One region of the Paenibacillus rhizolycopersici genome, then DNA from elsewhere that is predicted to be linked to it. Evidence: riboswitches for the same ligand, from Rfam matches in the RefSeq annotation. Region 1 holds a riboswitch; each other region holds the start of a gene.
What was found. A riboswitch is a leader RNA that binds a small molecule or an ion and turns the genes downstream of it on or off. The one in region 1 is predicted to bind thiamine pyrophosphate.
Positions count from the first base shown of each region.

Region 2: it holds a riboswitch for thiamine pyrophosphate, as region 1 does, so the genes downstream of both, IM700_RS10485 (ECF transporter S component) here and tenA (thiaminase II) in region 1, are expected to answer to the same signal.
Region 3: it holds a riboswitch for thiamine pyrophosphate, as region 1 does, so the genes downstream of both, IM700_RS02710 (ABC transporter substrate-binding protein) here and tenA (thiaminase II) in region 1, are expected to answer to the same signal.

Region 1 covers NZ_JADCNN020000005.1:80,427-85,963, reverse strand. The annotation lists gene IM700_RS07435 (alpha-mannosidase) at 1-1,343, shown strand, start outside; gene IM700_RS07430 (hypothetical protein) at 1,571-1,873, opposite strand; TPP riboswitch at 2,071-2,174, shown strand; gene tenA (thiaminase II) at 2,327-3,022, shown strand; gene thiM (hydroxyethylthiazole kinase) at 3,043-3,891, shown strand; gene thiD (bifunctional hydroxymethylpyrimidine kinase/phosphomethylpyrimidine kinase) at 3,888-4,706, shown strand; gene thiE (thiamine phosphate synthase) at 4,703-5,383, shown strand.
Region 2 covers NZ_JADCNN020000007.1:216,647-222,183, forward strand. The annotation lists gene pdxR (MocR-like pyridoxine biosynthesis transcription factor PdxR) at 1-570, shown strand, start outside; gene IM700_RS10470 (helix-turn-helix domain-containing protein) at 680-1,465, shown strand; gene IM700_RS10475 (hypothetical protein) at 1,677-2,606, shown strand; gene asd (archaetidylserine decarboxylase) at 2,652-3,449, opposite strand; TPP riboswitch at 3,630-3,741, shown strand; gene IM700_RS10485 (ECF transporter S component) at 3,853-4,458, shown strand; gene IM700_RS10490 (ABC transporter ATP-binding protein) at 4,458-5,537, shown strand, end outside.
Region 3 covers NZ_JADCNN020000002.1:82,336-87,872, reverse strand. The annotation lists gene IM700_RS02725 (ABC transporter ATP-binding protein) at 1-576, opposite strand, end outside; gene IM700_RS02720 (ABC transporter permease) at 605-1,375, opposite strand; gene IM700_RS02715 (MTH1187 family thiamine-binding protein) at 1,372-1,665, opposite strand; gene IM700_RS02710 (ABC transporter substrate-binding protein) at 1,721-2,788, opposite strand; TPP riboswitch at 2,945-3,057, opposite strand; gene IM700_RS02705 (cold-shock protein) at 3,361-3,561, shown strand; gene IM700_RS02700 (cold-shock protein) at 3,732-3,953, shown strand; gene IM700_RS02695 (sensor domain-containing diguanylate cyclase) at 4,149-5,537, shown strand, end outside.

The DNA.
Region 1 (5,537 bases):
AGCTGGAGTACGCGCTGGCCGAATCGCTGTTGGAATCCTGCCGCGAGCAAGCCATTCAAGCCTTGACGAACGACGCGGGGGATTCGTACACCGTATGGAATCCGTCCTCCTGGCCTTTTACCGGCTTGGTTGCTTTGGAGGGGCAAGCTGAGGGAGCAAAGTGGGTTCAAGCAGGCGGGGTAGAGCTGAAATCCGAATTCGACGGAAAGACGGTGTGGGTGCAAGTAGAGAACGTGCCGCCGCTTGGCTTTGTGACGATTGAACGCAGCAAGGACGAACAGGTTGATCTCACACCAGATGAACCTTTTAAAACACGGCCAAACGGAATCGAAACCCCGATTTATAACATCGAGTGGAATGATGGCGGGCAGCTAATCTCGATCTTTGATCGGGAAGCCGGCCGCGAAGTGCTGGCGCCGGGCGAACGGGGGAACGTACTTCAGGTGTTCGAAGATAAGCCGAAAATGTTTGAGGCTTGGGACATCGATGTGTTCTACCAGGAGAAACAACGCGAGGTCGAACAGCTACAGGACTGTAAAGTCTTGACGGGTTCGCTGCGCGCCGTCGTTAGCTTTACTTGGACTTATATGAACTCGACGATCCGCCAAGAGATGATTCTGTATGGCAACAACCGGCGGATTGACTTCCAGACTCAAGTTGATTGGCAGGAGCGTCAGCAACTGCTGAAGGTCGCTTTTCCAGTTGACGTACGGGCTACGGAAGCTACTTACGATATCCAATTCGGAAACGTCAAGCGACCGACGCATTGGAACACCTCTTGGGACCTTGCTCGTTTTGAAACGGTCGGTCATCAATGGGTCGATTTGTCAGAGCACGGGTACGGGGTCAGCCTGCTGAATGATTGCAAATACGGCCACGACATTAAGGACCATGTGATTCGGCTGTCGCTGCTGAAATCGGCGACTTATCCGGATCCGCAAGCGGATCGCGGCGAGCATGAGTTTACGTACACGCTGTATCCTCACGAGGGGCATTGGTCCGAAGGTGGTACCGTACAGGCAGCAACGCTGCTAAATCAGCCGGTTTACGCCACGATGGGCCAGGCGCGCTCGTCTTCATTCTCACTGCTCCAAACGAGTGGAAGTGCGGACGTCGTCATTGATGCCGTGAAAAAAGCGGAAGACGGCGACGGCTTGATCGTTCGTTTGCATGAATACAAGGGAGGCCGAGGCCGCGTTCGCTTCCATTTCGGGATGCCGGTGATTTCCTGGCAAGAAACCGACATGATGGAACGGCCTTTAGGAGAATCCTCCTCAGCTGCGGAGCTTGAGTTGTCGATGTCACCGTATGAAATCAAAACGATTCGTTTGCAGTTGAAATAACGAGAGAACGCTGTGGGTCGCCTTCGACGTTAATCGGAAGTCGGGGCGCCCGTCAGCGTTTCGATATCGTTGGAACCGTAGAAGAACAGAACGACCAGAATGATGATTACGATGAGTTCCGAGAAGCCTTCGCCGTCAAATTCACTCATTGTAGTAAACCCCCGCATCTAGGTTATGATGTAAAGCGAGCGATCCTCCCACCCGAATCTTTCAAATGAAGAGCGGGTTCAGGAGGAATTGTCCGCTTTTTTCTTCATGGCATTGATGATGTCATTGATGGTCATATCTCCATTCTCGTTGAGAAAGTTCAGCAATTTGTCGGCGTTTACATCGCTGCTGATCGTTTTGTATTCGCCAACAAGGGAGACATACATGGTTGCGTTACGGTATAACTGGACGGAATCCACGCGAAGTTTACCGGAAAGAAGCAGCGCAGCTACGGTATATTCCGGGGTTTTTGGCCGGAAACCGCCCTTTTTGCCATTTTTCTTGTTGGAGGACGAGGATTTGCTTTTTCCGGCTGAATTCATGGCCTAACCTTCCTTAGCTGGATGGGATCCGGTTACTTATCCTGAGGAACCGGTTTACAAGACAGTTCCCTGATAGTTATGCTATGCAGCATTCCGGGGATGGTGTAGACGAGAGAAGCAAGTGATCCAACGATCTTTCGCTGGACGGGATTGACAATCCAGGCAGGGATCGGTAGAGTAATAGGTGAATTGCATAGGAAATCCACTAGGGGCGCCGTAAACGGCTGAGACAAGAGACCATCTTGGACCCTTTGAACCTGATCTAGTTCATACTAGCGTAGGAAAGTGGAGTCGGCCCCCATGTGAATAGTGCTCAGGTTGTCGTATCTCAGCCTAGGACTTGATCGAGCCGCTCCCTCTACGGAGCGGCTTTTTTGCGCGCTCTGTTAACAGGTCGTTTGTCGTCGTCTTCTCAGGGGATTTCCTAGTTCAATATATTGGGAGGTGGAGACGATGGGGTTTACGCAGGAGCTGCGACGTCAGGCGGACGGGATCTATCAAGCCATATTCGATCATCCGTTCGTCAGAGGCATCGCAAGGGGACAACTGGAGAAAGAGCAGCTCATTCATTACGTTAAGCAGGATTACGAATATTTAAACGCCTATATGCGGATTTACGGTATCGCGATTTCCAAAAGCCGGACCCGAGAGGAGATCGCGATGTTCAACGAACAGATCGCGTATATTTTAAACCGTGAAGTTCAACCCCATCAGATTTTTTGCCAGGCCGCCGGAGTGAATTTTGAAGAGTTGCAGGGGTACCCGCTTGCACCCTCGGCGCATCATTATATCCGTCATATGTTGACGGTGGCCCACGAAGGGAGTTTGGGCGAGATCTATGCCGTGTTATTGCCCTGCCCTTGGACCTATCTGGAGATCGGCCAAAAGCTGCTGGCAGAAGTGCAGCCGACATCGGACCATCCGTTTTATGAGTGGATTGATTTTTACGGGCGTCTTTCGGGGGATGTGACGGAGAAGTTTATCCATGCGTTAGACCGATGGGCGGATACAGCCAGGGAGGAAGAGCGGCAAAGGATGGCCGATCATTTTCTGCAAAGCTGCCAGTTGGAATATCTCTTTTGGGATATGGCTTACCGGCAGGAAGACTGGCCGGTTGCGATGCCGATGATTTCGCATTCATCCAAATGATCGAAAGAGAGGTTGAAAACATGAGCTTAATGGAAAAAGATTTGTCCGATGTGCTGGAAAAGGTGCAAAAAACGAAACCCCTCGTGCATAACATGACCAATGTTGTCGTCACGAATTTTACCGCAAACGGCTTGTACGCCCTTGGCGCTTCGCCGGTCATGGCTTATGCACCCGAGGAGGTGGCTGATATGGCCAAGATCGCCGGGGCCCTCGTCTTGAACATCGGCACGTTGTCGACGCAGCAGGTCGAAGCGATGATCCTCGCCGGCCGGTCGGCGAACGCTCATGGCGTGCCGGTGTTGCTTGACCCGGTCGGTGCGGGGGCGACCGCCTTCCGCACCGAATCGGCTCTGCGTATCCTGCGCGAGGTAAAGGTGTCGCTCCTGCGCGGCAATGCGGCGGAGATCGCCCATCTCGTCGGGGAAACCCGCGAGATCAAGGGGGTTGATGCCGGCGACACCGCGGGGGACGAGGCGGCCGAACTCGCGGTACGGGCCGCGCGGGCGTTGAACACGGTCGTGGCGATTACCGGCCGTGAAGACGTCATCACCGACGGGCTGCAGTGCCGGTTTGTCAGCGGCGGAGACGCGCTGCTGACCCAGGTGACCGGCACGGGCTGCTTGCTCACGTCGGTGCTGGGAGCCTTCGCCGCGGTGGAGCGCGATCTGCTGCTGGCCGGTACCGCCGGGCTAGCGTTCTATGGCGCCGCCGCGTCCCGCGCCGCCGAGCGGACGGCTGCCGCCGGACCGGGCAGCTTCCAGATCGCGTTCCTTGACGAGCTGGCGAAGCTTCATCCGCATTCGCTCAAGGGCCACGCGGCAGTGCGTGAAATGCAGGCGACAGGCGCCGGCGGATGGTGGGTCGGATGAGCCGGATCTCCAAGGTGCTGACGGTTGCCGGGTCGGACAGCGGCGGCGGGGCCGGCATCCAGGCCGACCTCAAAACGTTCCAGGAGCTGGACGTTTACGGCATGTCGGCTATCACTGCCGTGACGGTTCAGAACACGCTGGGCGTGACGAACGTCTACCCGCTGCCCCCGGAAGCGGCGGCGGAGCAAATCGAAGCGGTTGGTTCCGACCTCGGGGTGGATGCGCTGAAGACCGGCATGCTGTTCAGCGCGGAAATCATTGAGGCGGTTGCCGCCCAGATTCGTGCCTTTGGCTGGACTCAAGTGGTGGTCGACCCGGTAATGGTTGCCAAGGGTGGCGCTTCTCTGCTCCAGCCGGAAGCGGTGCGAGCGCTGCGCGAGCAATTGCTGCCGCTGGCTTTCATCGTTACGCCTAACCTCCCGGAGGCGGAGGTGTTGTCCGGCCTGTCGATCCGCACCATGGAGGATCGCCGCGAAGCGGCCAAACGTATTTGCGCGTACGGGTCGCGGCAGATCGTAATCAAGGGCGGCCACGACACCGAGAACGGCGATCGGGTTGTTGATTTGTACTATGACGGGTCGACCTTCACGGAGTTGGTCGGACGGCGAATTCCCACGCCACATACACATGGCACGGGATGCACCTTCTCGGCTGCGCTGACAGCGGGGTTAGCCAAAGGCTTACCGGCTCTAGACGCGGTACGGACCGCCCGGGCCTTTATTCAAGCGGCGATCGAGCACGGGCTTGAGCTGGGGCATGGGCATGGGCCGACGAACCATTTTGCTTACCGTCGCTTACAAGGAGTATCCCGATGAACGACGGTGGCGGAAGCGGTCGCATCGAGGCAGCCCGCATGCGCCAACTGCTGCGGACTTATCTGGTCATCGGCAGCACGAACTGCTGTATAGAGCCGCTGCGGGTGCTGGAAGAGGCGCTTGCCGGCGGCGTCACGCTCGTGCAATTCCGCGAGAAAGGGCCGGGCGCGCTCACCGGGGCTCCGCTGCGGGAACTCGCCGTCCAGCTGCAAGGCGCATGCCGCCAGCGTGGTGTGCCGTTCCTCGTCAATGACGACGTGGAACTGGCCCTTGCGATCGGAGCCGACGGCGTTCACGTCGGCCAGGAGGACGAAGCGGCCGTGCGGGTCCGCGCCCGGATCGGCGACCGCATCCTCGGCGTCTCCGCGCACACGCTCGCCGAAGCGGAGGCCGCCGTTCGGCACGGTGCCGATTACCTTGGCATCGGGCCGATCTATCCCACGGCCTCGAAAGCGGACGCCAAAGCACCGCAAGGGCCGGGAATTCTCCGCGAGCTACGCGCTTGCGGGATCGCCTTGCCCCTGGTCGGCATCGGCGGCATTACGATCGAGTCAGCCGGCGAAATCATTCGCGCTGGGGCGGACGGCATTGCTGTGATTTCCGCCATCACGCAGGCAGCCGACGTTCGAGAGGCGGCCACGCGTTTCGTTGCAGGGTCAATTGCTGAATCATCCTGAGGCCACTAGCATATTGTATTGAACAGACCTTTGCTGAAATGGGCAAAGGTCTGCCAATTTATGGGGCTTATGGCAACGAGAAATCGCGTTTCGTCGTCGATTGACATGAATAATGCAGGAATGGATGTTTTTTTAAATCCAACTCCTGTGGTAT
Region 2 (5,537 bases), on a different contig from region 1:
CGCTGGGGCGGCCGCCCGCTGGAGCCGCTCAAGGCGCTGGACCGCGAGGAGCGCGTCGTGTACGTCGGCTCCTTCTCCAAGACGATGTTCGCCGCCCTGCGGGTCGGCTATGCTGTGCTGCCGCGCGCCCTGGTCCGGCCCGTCGCGAGCGCAAAGGCGCTCTACGAGCCGGTGCCGCCGGCGCGGCAGGAGCAACGGGCGCTCGCCCGGTTCATGCGCACGGGCGGCTACGAGCGCCATCTGCGCCGGATGCGGCGCCACTACGGCGCCAAACAGGAGGCGTTCCGCCGCTGCCTGGAACGCGAGCTGGGCGGAGTCTTCCGCCTCCGCCCTGCCGATGCCGGATTGCTGCTGTACGCCGAATGGCGCCGCACACCGGAGGATTACAACGCTTTTCGCGAGGCCGCCGCTGCCCGTGGCGTCCATTTTCGAGATGCTGCCGCCTACCAAATCACGCCAGGAGCGCCTGCGGCCTGCTTTGCTTTTTCCCATTTGGACGATAAGATGCTCATTGAAGGTGTATTTCGAATGAAAGCGGCTTGGGAAGATATTCAAACCCATAGGCTTTAAGGGTATAATAGAGGTGAATAGCTTGTCTTTGATTGAGGTGTAGCGCGAACCTTGCATGGATGAGGCAGAAAAAGGTGCCGTTAGGAATTTTTTTTGGGAGGGAAGGACAATGCTTCACGTTTCACCGTCTTCATTCGAATTGAAGCCGGCATTCGCCAAAATCGTCTGCGAACCCGGGTGGAAATGGCACAAACGGGAGAAGCCGCTGCAGAACTACGACCTGTTCTATGTTTGGAGTGGAGAAGGTACGGTTGTCCTGAACGACCAGCCTATTCCGGTCAGCAAAGGCAGTTGTTTTCTGTTTCGCAAAGGGGATCATACGAGTGCCACGCATAATCCGCAGCGTCCGCTGGTGCTGACGTATATCCATTTCGACGTCCATGAGTCCGTGATGGAAGTCCCAGGCTCTTATCGTGTGCTGGAGGATACGTTGGATTTCGAATACATGCTGTCTCGCTACGTCCGTTTATTCTTAATGAAGGCGTATGCTGCCGAAGAAGAGGCGCAGCTGATTCTCAAGCAGCTGTTGATCCATTTGCTGCGTGAAGAACGCCAGGTGCCGATGGAGAAGAAGGTCAGCAACCAGTTGCATGAAGTCATCCATGAGGTGGCCAATTACGTCTTGCAGCACCCGGGGTTGCCGCACAAGGTGCAGGATTTAGCCGCTCGGGCAGGCTTGTCCCCGCGGTATTTCTCCATCAAGTTTAAGGAAATCATCGGGATGTCGGTACAGTCCTACATTATCAAGTCCAGAATCGACCGGGCACAGCATCTGCTGCTGCATGCCGGCATGAATGTAACCGAGGTTGCCGACGCGTTGGGTTACCGGGACATCTTTTTCTTCAGCCGTCAGTTCAAACAATATACGGGAAAAAGCCCATCGGAAATTCGTTAGTCGGGATATGCCCAACAACCCAACACTTACGAATTCCGTTTCCGTTCACCGCCGAGCTTAAGCTTCGGCGGCTTTTTGCTTAACTGCGTACGTAAAGCTGAACTTTCCTTGACCAAAGTCTAGGAAGCGAACCGGTCCCACGCCTGTGGTTGTTCCGGATCAACTCGGTATAATTCAGGATAGGTGGAAATTTAAGGAGGAAACCTATTTCATGAAACCTACATCCAAAATCGCGTGGTTAGCGGCATCGGCCGTGCTGTTGGCCCTAGCCGCTGGCTGCGGCCCGGCCGAGAAACAAACGCTGCAGCAGCAATGGGAGCAGACGGTGGGAAACACCGTCGATTCGGTGAGTCAATCGCTCAGCGATACTGCGGCATCCGTACAGCAGTCGGTGGCGTTGGCCGCCGGGGAGTGGAAGGACGATCTGACGTTTACGGGACGCTCACACGAGCTTTCGACGACAGGGGAAATCGGCACCACCGGTAAATTGCAGTTGGAGAATGCCGTGGGTCGTCTCGAGATAAAGAAGGGTACTTCCGATCAAATCGTGGTGAGAGCGACCATCCAGGCAGCTGACCTGCCCGCACGCTCGGAAAAGCTGGATCGGTTGTTCGAACAGAGTGAGGTTTCGGTCATCCCTCAGGGGAACGTTGCCCAGGTGCGCGTACACGCCAAGGGTAAATCCGATCAAAACCTGTGGGATTGGGCTCAGAAGGAGCTGCATTTTACCGAATTCCGCATCGATTATGTCGTAGAGGTCCCTGCCGGGATCCAAGAGTTCGAAGTTACGAACAATGTCGGCGAAATCACGGCGAGCGGGCTGACGGGAACGTATCGGCTGACTGGCGATGTCGGGTCAATCAAGGTCGAAGACGCCCGTTTGTCGGGCGAATCCTCGATCACTACGGCAACCGGCAGCTTGAATCTAGGTATTCTCGCGATGGACTCCGGCAGCCGGTTACAGGCTAGAGCCGATGTCGGCAGCATCACAGCGACGCTGGATCCATCAGTAGCCTGCGATCTGGAAACGAGAAGCGAACTTGGGGCAATTCATGGGGTGCCGGAAGGAAGCAGTGAGAGGGGCGGCGGAGGGCCGCTGGTCGCGTTAGAGACATCCATCGGCAGCATCACGGTGCAATAACGGAGAAAAGCCGCCGGGAGAGAAACCGGCGGCTTCAGCAAGCCATTAGCATTTTCCTGCGGGTTTGAAGTGGCCTAGCGCTTCACCCATCCTTACCTTCCGACCGGGCTCGAGACCGGGCAGAGGGGTGAAGGTTCCATTCTGGGTGAGAAGGACGACAGTGGATCCAAATTCAAAGTAAGCAAGATCGTCGCCTTGTTCCCAGCTTTTGGCCGAGGGGTCCGTGTATTGGATGCTGCTGACGTTCATGGCTCCCACTTTGATGAGGGCGATCTCTCCGCAACTGTGGGAAATATAAGTAATCAGGCGTTCATTCCGGCATAAGACCTTCTTCATGTGGCGCATGCCGAAGTCGTTCACGGGGTAGACCCGGCCCTTCACATGCTCGCTTTCCAACTTTTTCCCGGTCACGGGCGCATGAATTCGGTGATAATCAGTAGGACTAAGATAAAGGACAAGGGCATAACCGTGTTTGTACGTTTCTACGCGGGGGGAGCGCGACAGCAGCTCGTCAAGTGTGTAATCCTGTCCTTTGACGTTCAGAATCGTGCCGGTTTGGACCTCGCCCATAAAGGTAATTAGGGCGTCCACCGGACTGATCATCGTCCCTGGCTCCGCGTGCAGCGGGCGCATGCCTGGTTTTAATTTTCGGGTGAAGAACTCATTCAGTGTCCGGTATTCCCGAAGCTCCTTCTCCGCTTCATGGAGCGGAATGCCGTAGGATTTGGCGAAAAAAGGAATCATCGCCCGGCTCAAGCCCGAATGGGAGAACTTGCCCATCCATCGGGATAGCCATTTTCGGGAGGAGAGTTCCGTCATCCATTTCATCCATTTCGCGGCCAAATAGCATCCTCCTAGTCTGTCCGTTAGTGCTGCGTTGGTTTGATGAATTCGTTGCCACTTCCGCTAATCTTGACACAGAACAGGGCCGAAATCAATACAGCGGCCTGTAACCCCGGATGACAAATTTGTACAAATTGATGCTTGATGCCGAGGCTAGGTTGGTGTATGTTAATAACAATCGCATAGGGATACGGGGGCTTGAGCAAATCAGGCTGAGATAGCGGCATATGGCGCCGCGGACCGTTAATCTGATCTGGATAATGCCAGCGTAGAGAATCGATCGTCCGGGATGTCTTGCGTTTTTTACGCACCTCGTGACCTGACCACCGTCTGAGCTTATTCAGGCGGTTTTTTTACGTATGCGATGGGAATTTAAATTGAGGAATCAAGAGGAGAGATGGAAATGTCGGAGGTTATTCAGAAAAAAATGGGCCGCGGTTTGAAGCTAAGCGACTTGTTGGTAACGGTGTTGGTCTCGCTTGTGCTTGGCGTGGTGTACCACTTCTGGAGTTCGGTGTACAATTTGTTCTCGCCCCTGTTCTTCCAGGCGGATGAACTGGTGTACGGGATGTGGTTCCTGGCCGCAACACTGGTATTCCTGCTGATTCGTAAACCGGGGGTAGCGTTGATTGCCGAGATTGCGGCGGCCCATGTGGAGATTCTGTTCGGCAGCGAATGGGGCATTCAGCTCGTTCTATACAGCGTGCTGCAAGGCTTGGGAGCGGAACTGGTATTCGCCGCGTTCCGATACCGGAAGTTCTCCGGCTCCGTCGCAGCGCTGGCCGGAATTGGGGCCGCTGTTGGATCGGTGATTCCGGATTTCTTCTATGGCTACGTGCAGGATTATGAGCCTTGGCTCTTGACTGCCAAATATGCCATGCGCGCGGTCAGCTCTGCGCTGATCTGCGGTTACTTCGCTTACGCCGTGGTAAAAGCCGTAGAAGCGACAGGAGTCACCACCCTGCTGCGGCCGGTTGATCCGAAGGACTACGCGGCGCTGAACGACTGATGCGGAAGGACATGGCGGCCGCAGAGGTGCAGGGGCTGCGGTTGAAGTTCCCCGGTGAAGCCGATTTCGTGTTCAAGGATTTGGATTTCTCGGTTGTGCGCGGAGAACATGTGCTGCTATTGGGCCCCAGCGGATGCGGGAAATCGACGCTGCTTCAGGTCTTGTCCGGCATCATCCCGGACTTGGTGGAAATCCCGATGCGGACGTCCGCGCAGCAGCTCCCGACATCGTGGCGCTTCCTGTTTCAGGACCCCGAGACCCAATTCTGTATGCCTTATGTTGACGAGGAGCTAGCCTTTGCCCTGGAAAACCTCGGCATACCGCAGCCCGAGATGTCCGCGCGGATGGAAGCCGCCTTGGCTGAGGTGGGCCTCGATTTGCCCGAGCTCCACGTGTCGATCGATTCGCTGTCCCAGGGGATGAAACAGCGATTAGCGCTCGCTTCGATCCTGTTGGGCGATCCGGAGGTGCTGCTGCTCGACGAGCCTTCCGCCCTGCTGGACCCGCTGGGGCGCGAGCAAATCTGGCAAGCGATCGCCAAGGTAGCCGAGGGGCGGACCTTAATGATCGTGGAGCATCGGATCGAAGAATTGACGGCGCAAGGACTTGTTGACCGGGTCGTGTTATTCGGACCGGACGGACGGGTACTCGGCGAAGGCGCACCGGAGGTGGTGTTTGACACGTATCGTTCCGCTCTTGTGGAGTTTGGGATTTGGTATCCTGGCGTGTGGGAGGAATACTTGGCCTCGGAAGGCGGCCGTCGCTTGCTTGAGCCGACGGAGAATGTCCGGGAGGCGAATGGGCCCGTCATGGTGGAGTTGAAGGATTTTCGCGGATTTCGGCAAGGACGTCCGGTCATTGAAGTCGGGCAAGCTGCCGTGTATCCCGGCGATTGGATCGCGGTCACGGGACCCAATGGTGCAGGGAAGAGCTCGTTGCTGCTTAGCCTGATCGGTCTGCTTCCGGCAGAGGGCACGTACGTGCTCCAGGGAAAGCGGATGGAGACGGGGAAGCTGCGCCGCCGTTCCCGTAAACGGCAGCTGGAGCGGTCTGCTCGCGAGATCGGATTCGTTTTCCAA
Region 3 (5,537 bases), on a different contig from region 1:
CCAAATATCCAGCAGCCAACGCTGCATTTCGCTGCGCGTCAGCGCGTCAAGGGCGCTAAACGGCTCGTCGAGGCACATCACTTCCTGGGGAGCGAGCAGCCCCCGGAGGAAAGAAGCTCGCTGCTGCATACCGCCGGATAACATATGGGGGTAAGCTCGTTCAAAACCGCCTAGCCCGGCTTTTTCAAGCCAATGTTGGATTTCCTTACGATCGCTGCGGCTTCTGGTTCCGGCGATTTCCTGCGCCAAAACGACGTTGTCCTCAATCGTCCGCCAGGGGAACAGCGCGGGTTGCTGCGGCACGTAACTAATATGCCCGCGTTGACCGGTAACCGGGCGCCCCTGAAGTAGGACTTCCCCTTGTTCCGGGGCCGTCAACCCACCGATAATGTGAAACAGCGTGCTTTTGCCGCAGCCGGATGGGCCGATCATCGACACGAATTCGCCGGCAGGCACCCGTAGCGAGATATTGCGCAGTACGGGGACTTCCCGTCGCCGGTCGCGAAATGTTTTATGGATCTGCCGGACCTCGAGCGCCGGTACGGCCAGATCCCATATCGTTGATTTTTCACTCATAACCGAGCCACCCTTTCTGTAAGCTGCGTTAACTCCGGTCGTTCGACGGTTTATAGCGGACAAGCCATTTTTCCAAAAGAGCAACGCAGGCGAACATCGCCAGGCTGATCGCTACGATGATCGCGATGGCGACGAAGATTTTGTCTGTGCGGAACGACGCTTTTTGCAGCATCATATAATAGCCGATTCCTTTGTCCGCACCGATCCATTCGGCGATGACCGCACCCATGACGCTGTAAGTTGCGGCGATTTTAACCCCGGACATGATCGAGGGGATCGCGTAGGGCACCTCCAGCTTGCGGAAGATATCCGCCTTGGACGCACCGATCATCCGCATATAATCCAGCATCGCGCGATCCGTGCGGCTCAGTCCGTCCATGGTCGCCACCGCAACGGGGAAGAAGCAGACGAGCGTAATGACGATGATCTTCGGTAGGATCCCGAACCCAAACCAAATCATGAGCAGCGGGGCCAGCGCGATGGTCGGCACGTTTTGGCTCAAGATGATCAACGGATACAACGACGCCTTAAGAAACGGGACATAATGGAGGACAAACGCCATCAACAAGCCCACGAGCGTTCCAATGGCAAAACCAATCAGCATCAGCCGCAGTGTTGCCAGCGTGTGTTCCCCTAAACTGGCCGCACCTGCGGCCGCTTCACGCCCGATATCGACCGGGCTGGGGAGGATCCATTTTTCGATGTGAAACCAGGCGGTGGCGCCCTGCCAAATCAGCAAAAACAGCATGACCGCCACAAGGGGCGGCCAGATGCTGTGCCAAAGGCTGCGGAGATTCATGGCCGATATTTTTCAATCAGCTTATCCATGCTGACGCCTTTGGGGTTATACGAGATTTTGATTTGCGAAATGATGCCTGTACTGCCAAACTCGATGACAGCCTCATTCATTTTCTTTACGATGGCCAGCAACTCGTCGAGTTCCCCCTCCATGGTGGTCTCCAGAGGATTGACCTGATATTTCACCCCGGAAGCCTGAATCACTTCAATGGCCCGGTCTACGTACGGAATCACATCTTCGCCATTTGGCGTTTTTGGAATGATTTGAATGCTTAAAAGTGCGTTTGGCATCGATTTGTTCATCCTTTCGAAAATGGAAATTGGTTGAAAGCATAATTTCAGGGAGTTATTCGCCCGGCAAGAACGCATTCGTGAAAGCGGCATCGACCTCAAGCGGTTTCTCCAGCAAGCCGCGCTCATGCATCCAATCAGAGTAGTTCTGCCATACTTCTTTCTTCTGTTCGCCCCAGCGCGGAGCGTCGTCCTTGTATTTCGGGCTCAGCCATTTTTGACTGGCAACTACCAGGTCCTTGTCGAGTTCCGGTACAGCCTTGAGCAAAATTTGCGCCGACTCCTCAGGGTGGGCGATTGCATAATCATAACCTTTGGACACCGCTCGCATAAACGCCTTCACGAGCTCCGGGTCGTCCTTGATCGTCTTCTCGTTGGTGACAAGCACCGGCGTATAATAGTCAAGCTGTTCGGAGAAGTCCTTAACGTAAAGCATATCCAGCGGTTCACCCCGCAGTTCGGCTTCGATGCCGGTCCATGCGTAGAAGATCCAGGCGAAGTCGATATCCCGCTTCACGGCCGTAAAATAATCGGCATCCCCGATGTTGAGGAACTTTACCTTGCCGACATCGGCGCCCTGCAGGTCCATAATGGATTTAATGACCGCTTCTTCCACAGGAGACCCCCATCCGCCGTAGGCTTTGCCCTCAAAATCCTTAGGTGTCTTGATATTCTTGGCAACAGGTGCAGCAAAGCCGGATGTATTATGCTGAATGATTGCGGCGATGGATACAAGCGGGACGCCTTGGAGCCGGCTTTGGGTGACGTTCTCTTGTACGCTGACGCCAAACGGGACCTCCCCGGAGGCAACCATCGCCTCAGCGCCGCCGGAGCCGGGAAGGAGGATATCCACATTCAGCCCTTCCTCGGCGAAATACCCTTGGTCCTTAGCGACGTAAAGGCCGGTATGATTGGTGTTAGGGCTCCAGTCGAGCACAACCTTGACGCTGCGCAGCTCTTCGCCGGTCGCCTGGTTAGGCGCGGCATTCTCGGCATTTTGCCCGCCTTGGTTTCCTGCAGCAGCCTTGCCCGCGCTATTTCCGTTGGCTCCGCCGCAGGCAGACAGAATTAGCAGCATACAGCCGAGGAACAGCGCCAGCACGGTGCGTAGTTGAACTTTCACGACACATTCTCTCCTTCGATTGTTTAAATTTCCGCAGCTTTGTTCTTGGTATAACCCTGGAAATGCGACCTTAAGCGCAATCCAAATTTCGGATACAAAAAAACGTCCCGGATCCGGGACGCGATAGGCAATGGAAATGAAATGAATAACGAGTTCATATCCATATAGTATAGCTCCCTACGCTGGCATTATCCAGATCAGGTTAAAGGGTCAGTATCTTTGAGGGATACACTCTCAGCCGGCCAATTCCAGCACCCCTGAACAGTATGACTGCAGATTACAACTGTCATTATAGTTTTCGCTTGCCGCATTTGTCCAGTCTTTCCGAACAGGTTTGCAAAAATAGGGGATTTGCTTTTTATCTGGCAAAAGGATATAATAAGTTCATCTCGTGTTTTAGAAAGAAGATCATTCACCCATTGAAAAGAGTGTCACTATTTAAAACCTGGAACTTTTTTCAATGTGTGAATTTTTTTTATACAAGTGGTGCATGTTCATAAGGGTCAGCCCTTTTGAGCGACTTCTGTTAAAAAAATGAATCATGTTAATCTTTAAACAGGAGGTATTCCCCTATGGAAACCGGAACAGTAAAATGGTTTAACGCTGAGAAAGGTTTTGGCTTCATCGAAGTGGAAGGCGGAAATGACGTATTCGTTCATTTCAGCGCGATCACTGGCGAAGGCTTCAAAACCCTCGACGAAGGCCAACGCGTACAATTCAACGTGGTTCAAGGCAACCGCGGCCCTCAAGCCGAAAACGTTGTAAAACTGTAAGCTAGCCAGAAACTGCTCTTAATGCGTTCTCGCATTGAGGGCAGTTTTTCTACTCAAAGATCATTCATGAGGTTAACATTCGGAAACCTCGCTTCTGATGGTACATATAGCACTATGACGAACCACATCTATGCACCCGGTTAGAACGCTCACCTTGAAGGAGGGGAATTATGAACTACCGTAAAAAAACGTTAGAAGAAATTCCTGAGGAAAATACACCGGTATGGACCTGCACGAGCGACGATTGCAATGGATGGATGCGTGACAACTTCACGTTTGAACATAGTCCGGCTTGTCCGCTTTGCTCGTCTGAGATGGTCATGGGAACGCGCATGCTTCCCCAACTGAGTAATCCAAGCTCCGATCAAAGATCGTCGGCCAAGAAGGCATAGACGAGGACGCCGCCGGAATCGGTGGACGCTGACAGCAGCCACAGCCGTATTCGCATTAAAGCGAATACGGCTGTTTTTGTTTTTTTTGGGTATGCAAAAATGAAATATCCATAAAAGGATTGCATCTATATTAAAAATTTAATATGTTTGAACTACTACAATGTTTGACATCCAGAAGGGAGAACCCCCGCATCGATGCACGGTAATTATAAGGTTGCTTCTCAAGTCTTCGATATTCCTTCCAGCAGCAAGCAAAGGAAGCTGGCCATTCTCATCGGTGTTCTGATTATCTCCGTGTCGCTCGTGGCTTTGCCATTTGGGATGACAGCGCTTCCCGCCACAGAAACCTTTCTCTCCGCCGCGATCGGCTGGCTGATTTTTGGGGATATGCTAACGGCCTTCATCATCTACAGCCAATATCGGGCCTCCGGTCTTCCGGCGTTGCTCGTGTTGTCCTGCACCTATTTATATAGTGGATTGATGACGTTTTTGCATATATTAACTTTTCCCGATCTCTTTGGCGGGTTGGGGGAGATGATAGGGGCCGGGGGGCAAACCGCGGGCTGGCTATGGGTATTTTGGCATAGCGGATTTTCCTTTGGTATCTTGTTATACGCTTGGGTGAATCGAAAGTGGTCCAAGCCATTAAGCTCAAAAGAGATGATTTTCAATTACGGTACAGCCGGTATCACATTGACGTTGTTGAGCGTATTTGCCGTGTTTGAGCTCACCGCTTTAGGCGATCGCTGGCTGCCTGACATCATTCAAGAGAACGATTACCGCAAACTAAACACCTCAGGGATCGGACCCGTCTTGTGGATTTTGAATTTCTTTGCCCTGATGGCGGTATGGAGAAGAATCAAAGGATGGTCGATGTTGCACTTATGGTTGGCGGTGGCGATGCTTGCCTTACTGATGGACGTGACGCTGACGCTGTTTGCCGGCATGCGCTTTACTCTGGGGTGGTATGTAGCCAAAATCAATTCGGTTATCGCTTCGACAGTCGTGATTTGTGCAGTGGTAAATGAAGTGAATCGACTATTTATCCGGTTATCGGAGCAGCATCGCCAGTTGATGGAATCCGGCTTGCAGCTCGAGCATGCGAACGAACAGCTGATTCGGTTAACCAATCTCGACGGGTTGACGGAGATACCTAATCGCCGGCGGTTTGATGAGATACTGGCTTGGGAAATGGTCTCCCCGGAGGAGCGAAACACGGCGCTGTCGCTGCTGATCATAGATATCGATTGTTTTAAAGCCTATAATGATTATTATGGACATCAAGGCGGGGATCACGTCTTGAAAGAGATCGCTTGGACAATATATGGTGTGGCGAAGCAGGAGCAGGGCTTTGCTGCCAGGTATGGGGGAGAGGAATTCGTGGTCGTCCTGTCCGGACTTGAGACGCAGGAAACCTTGGAAGCTGCGGAGCGGCTGCGTCAAGCGATCGCCAGCCTGGCCGTCGAGCATAAACGCTCCAAGGCGGAGCCATACGTTACGATCAGCATCGGGGGATATCGCCTTGCTCCCTTTGATCCGATGGAGGCGGAGGAGTTAATCCGCCGTGCAGACCGCTGCCTCTAT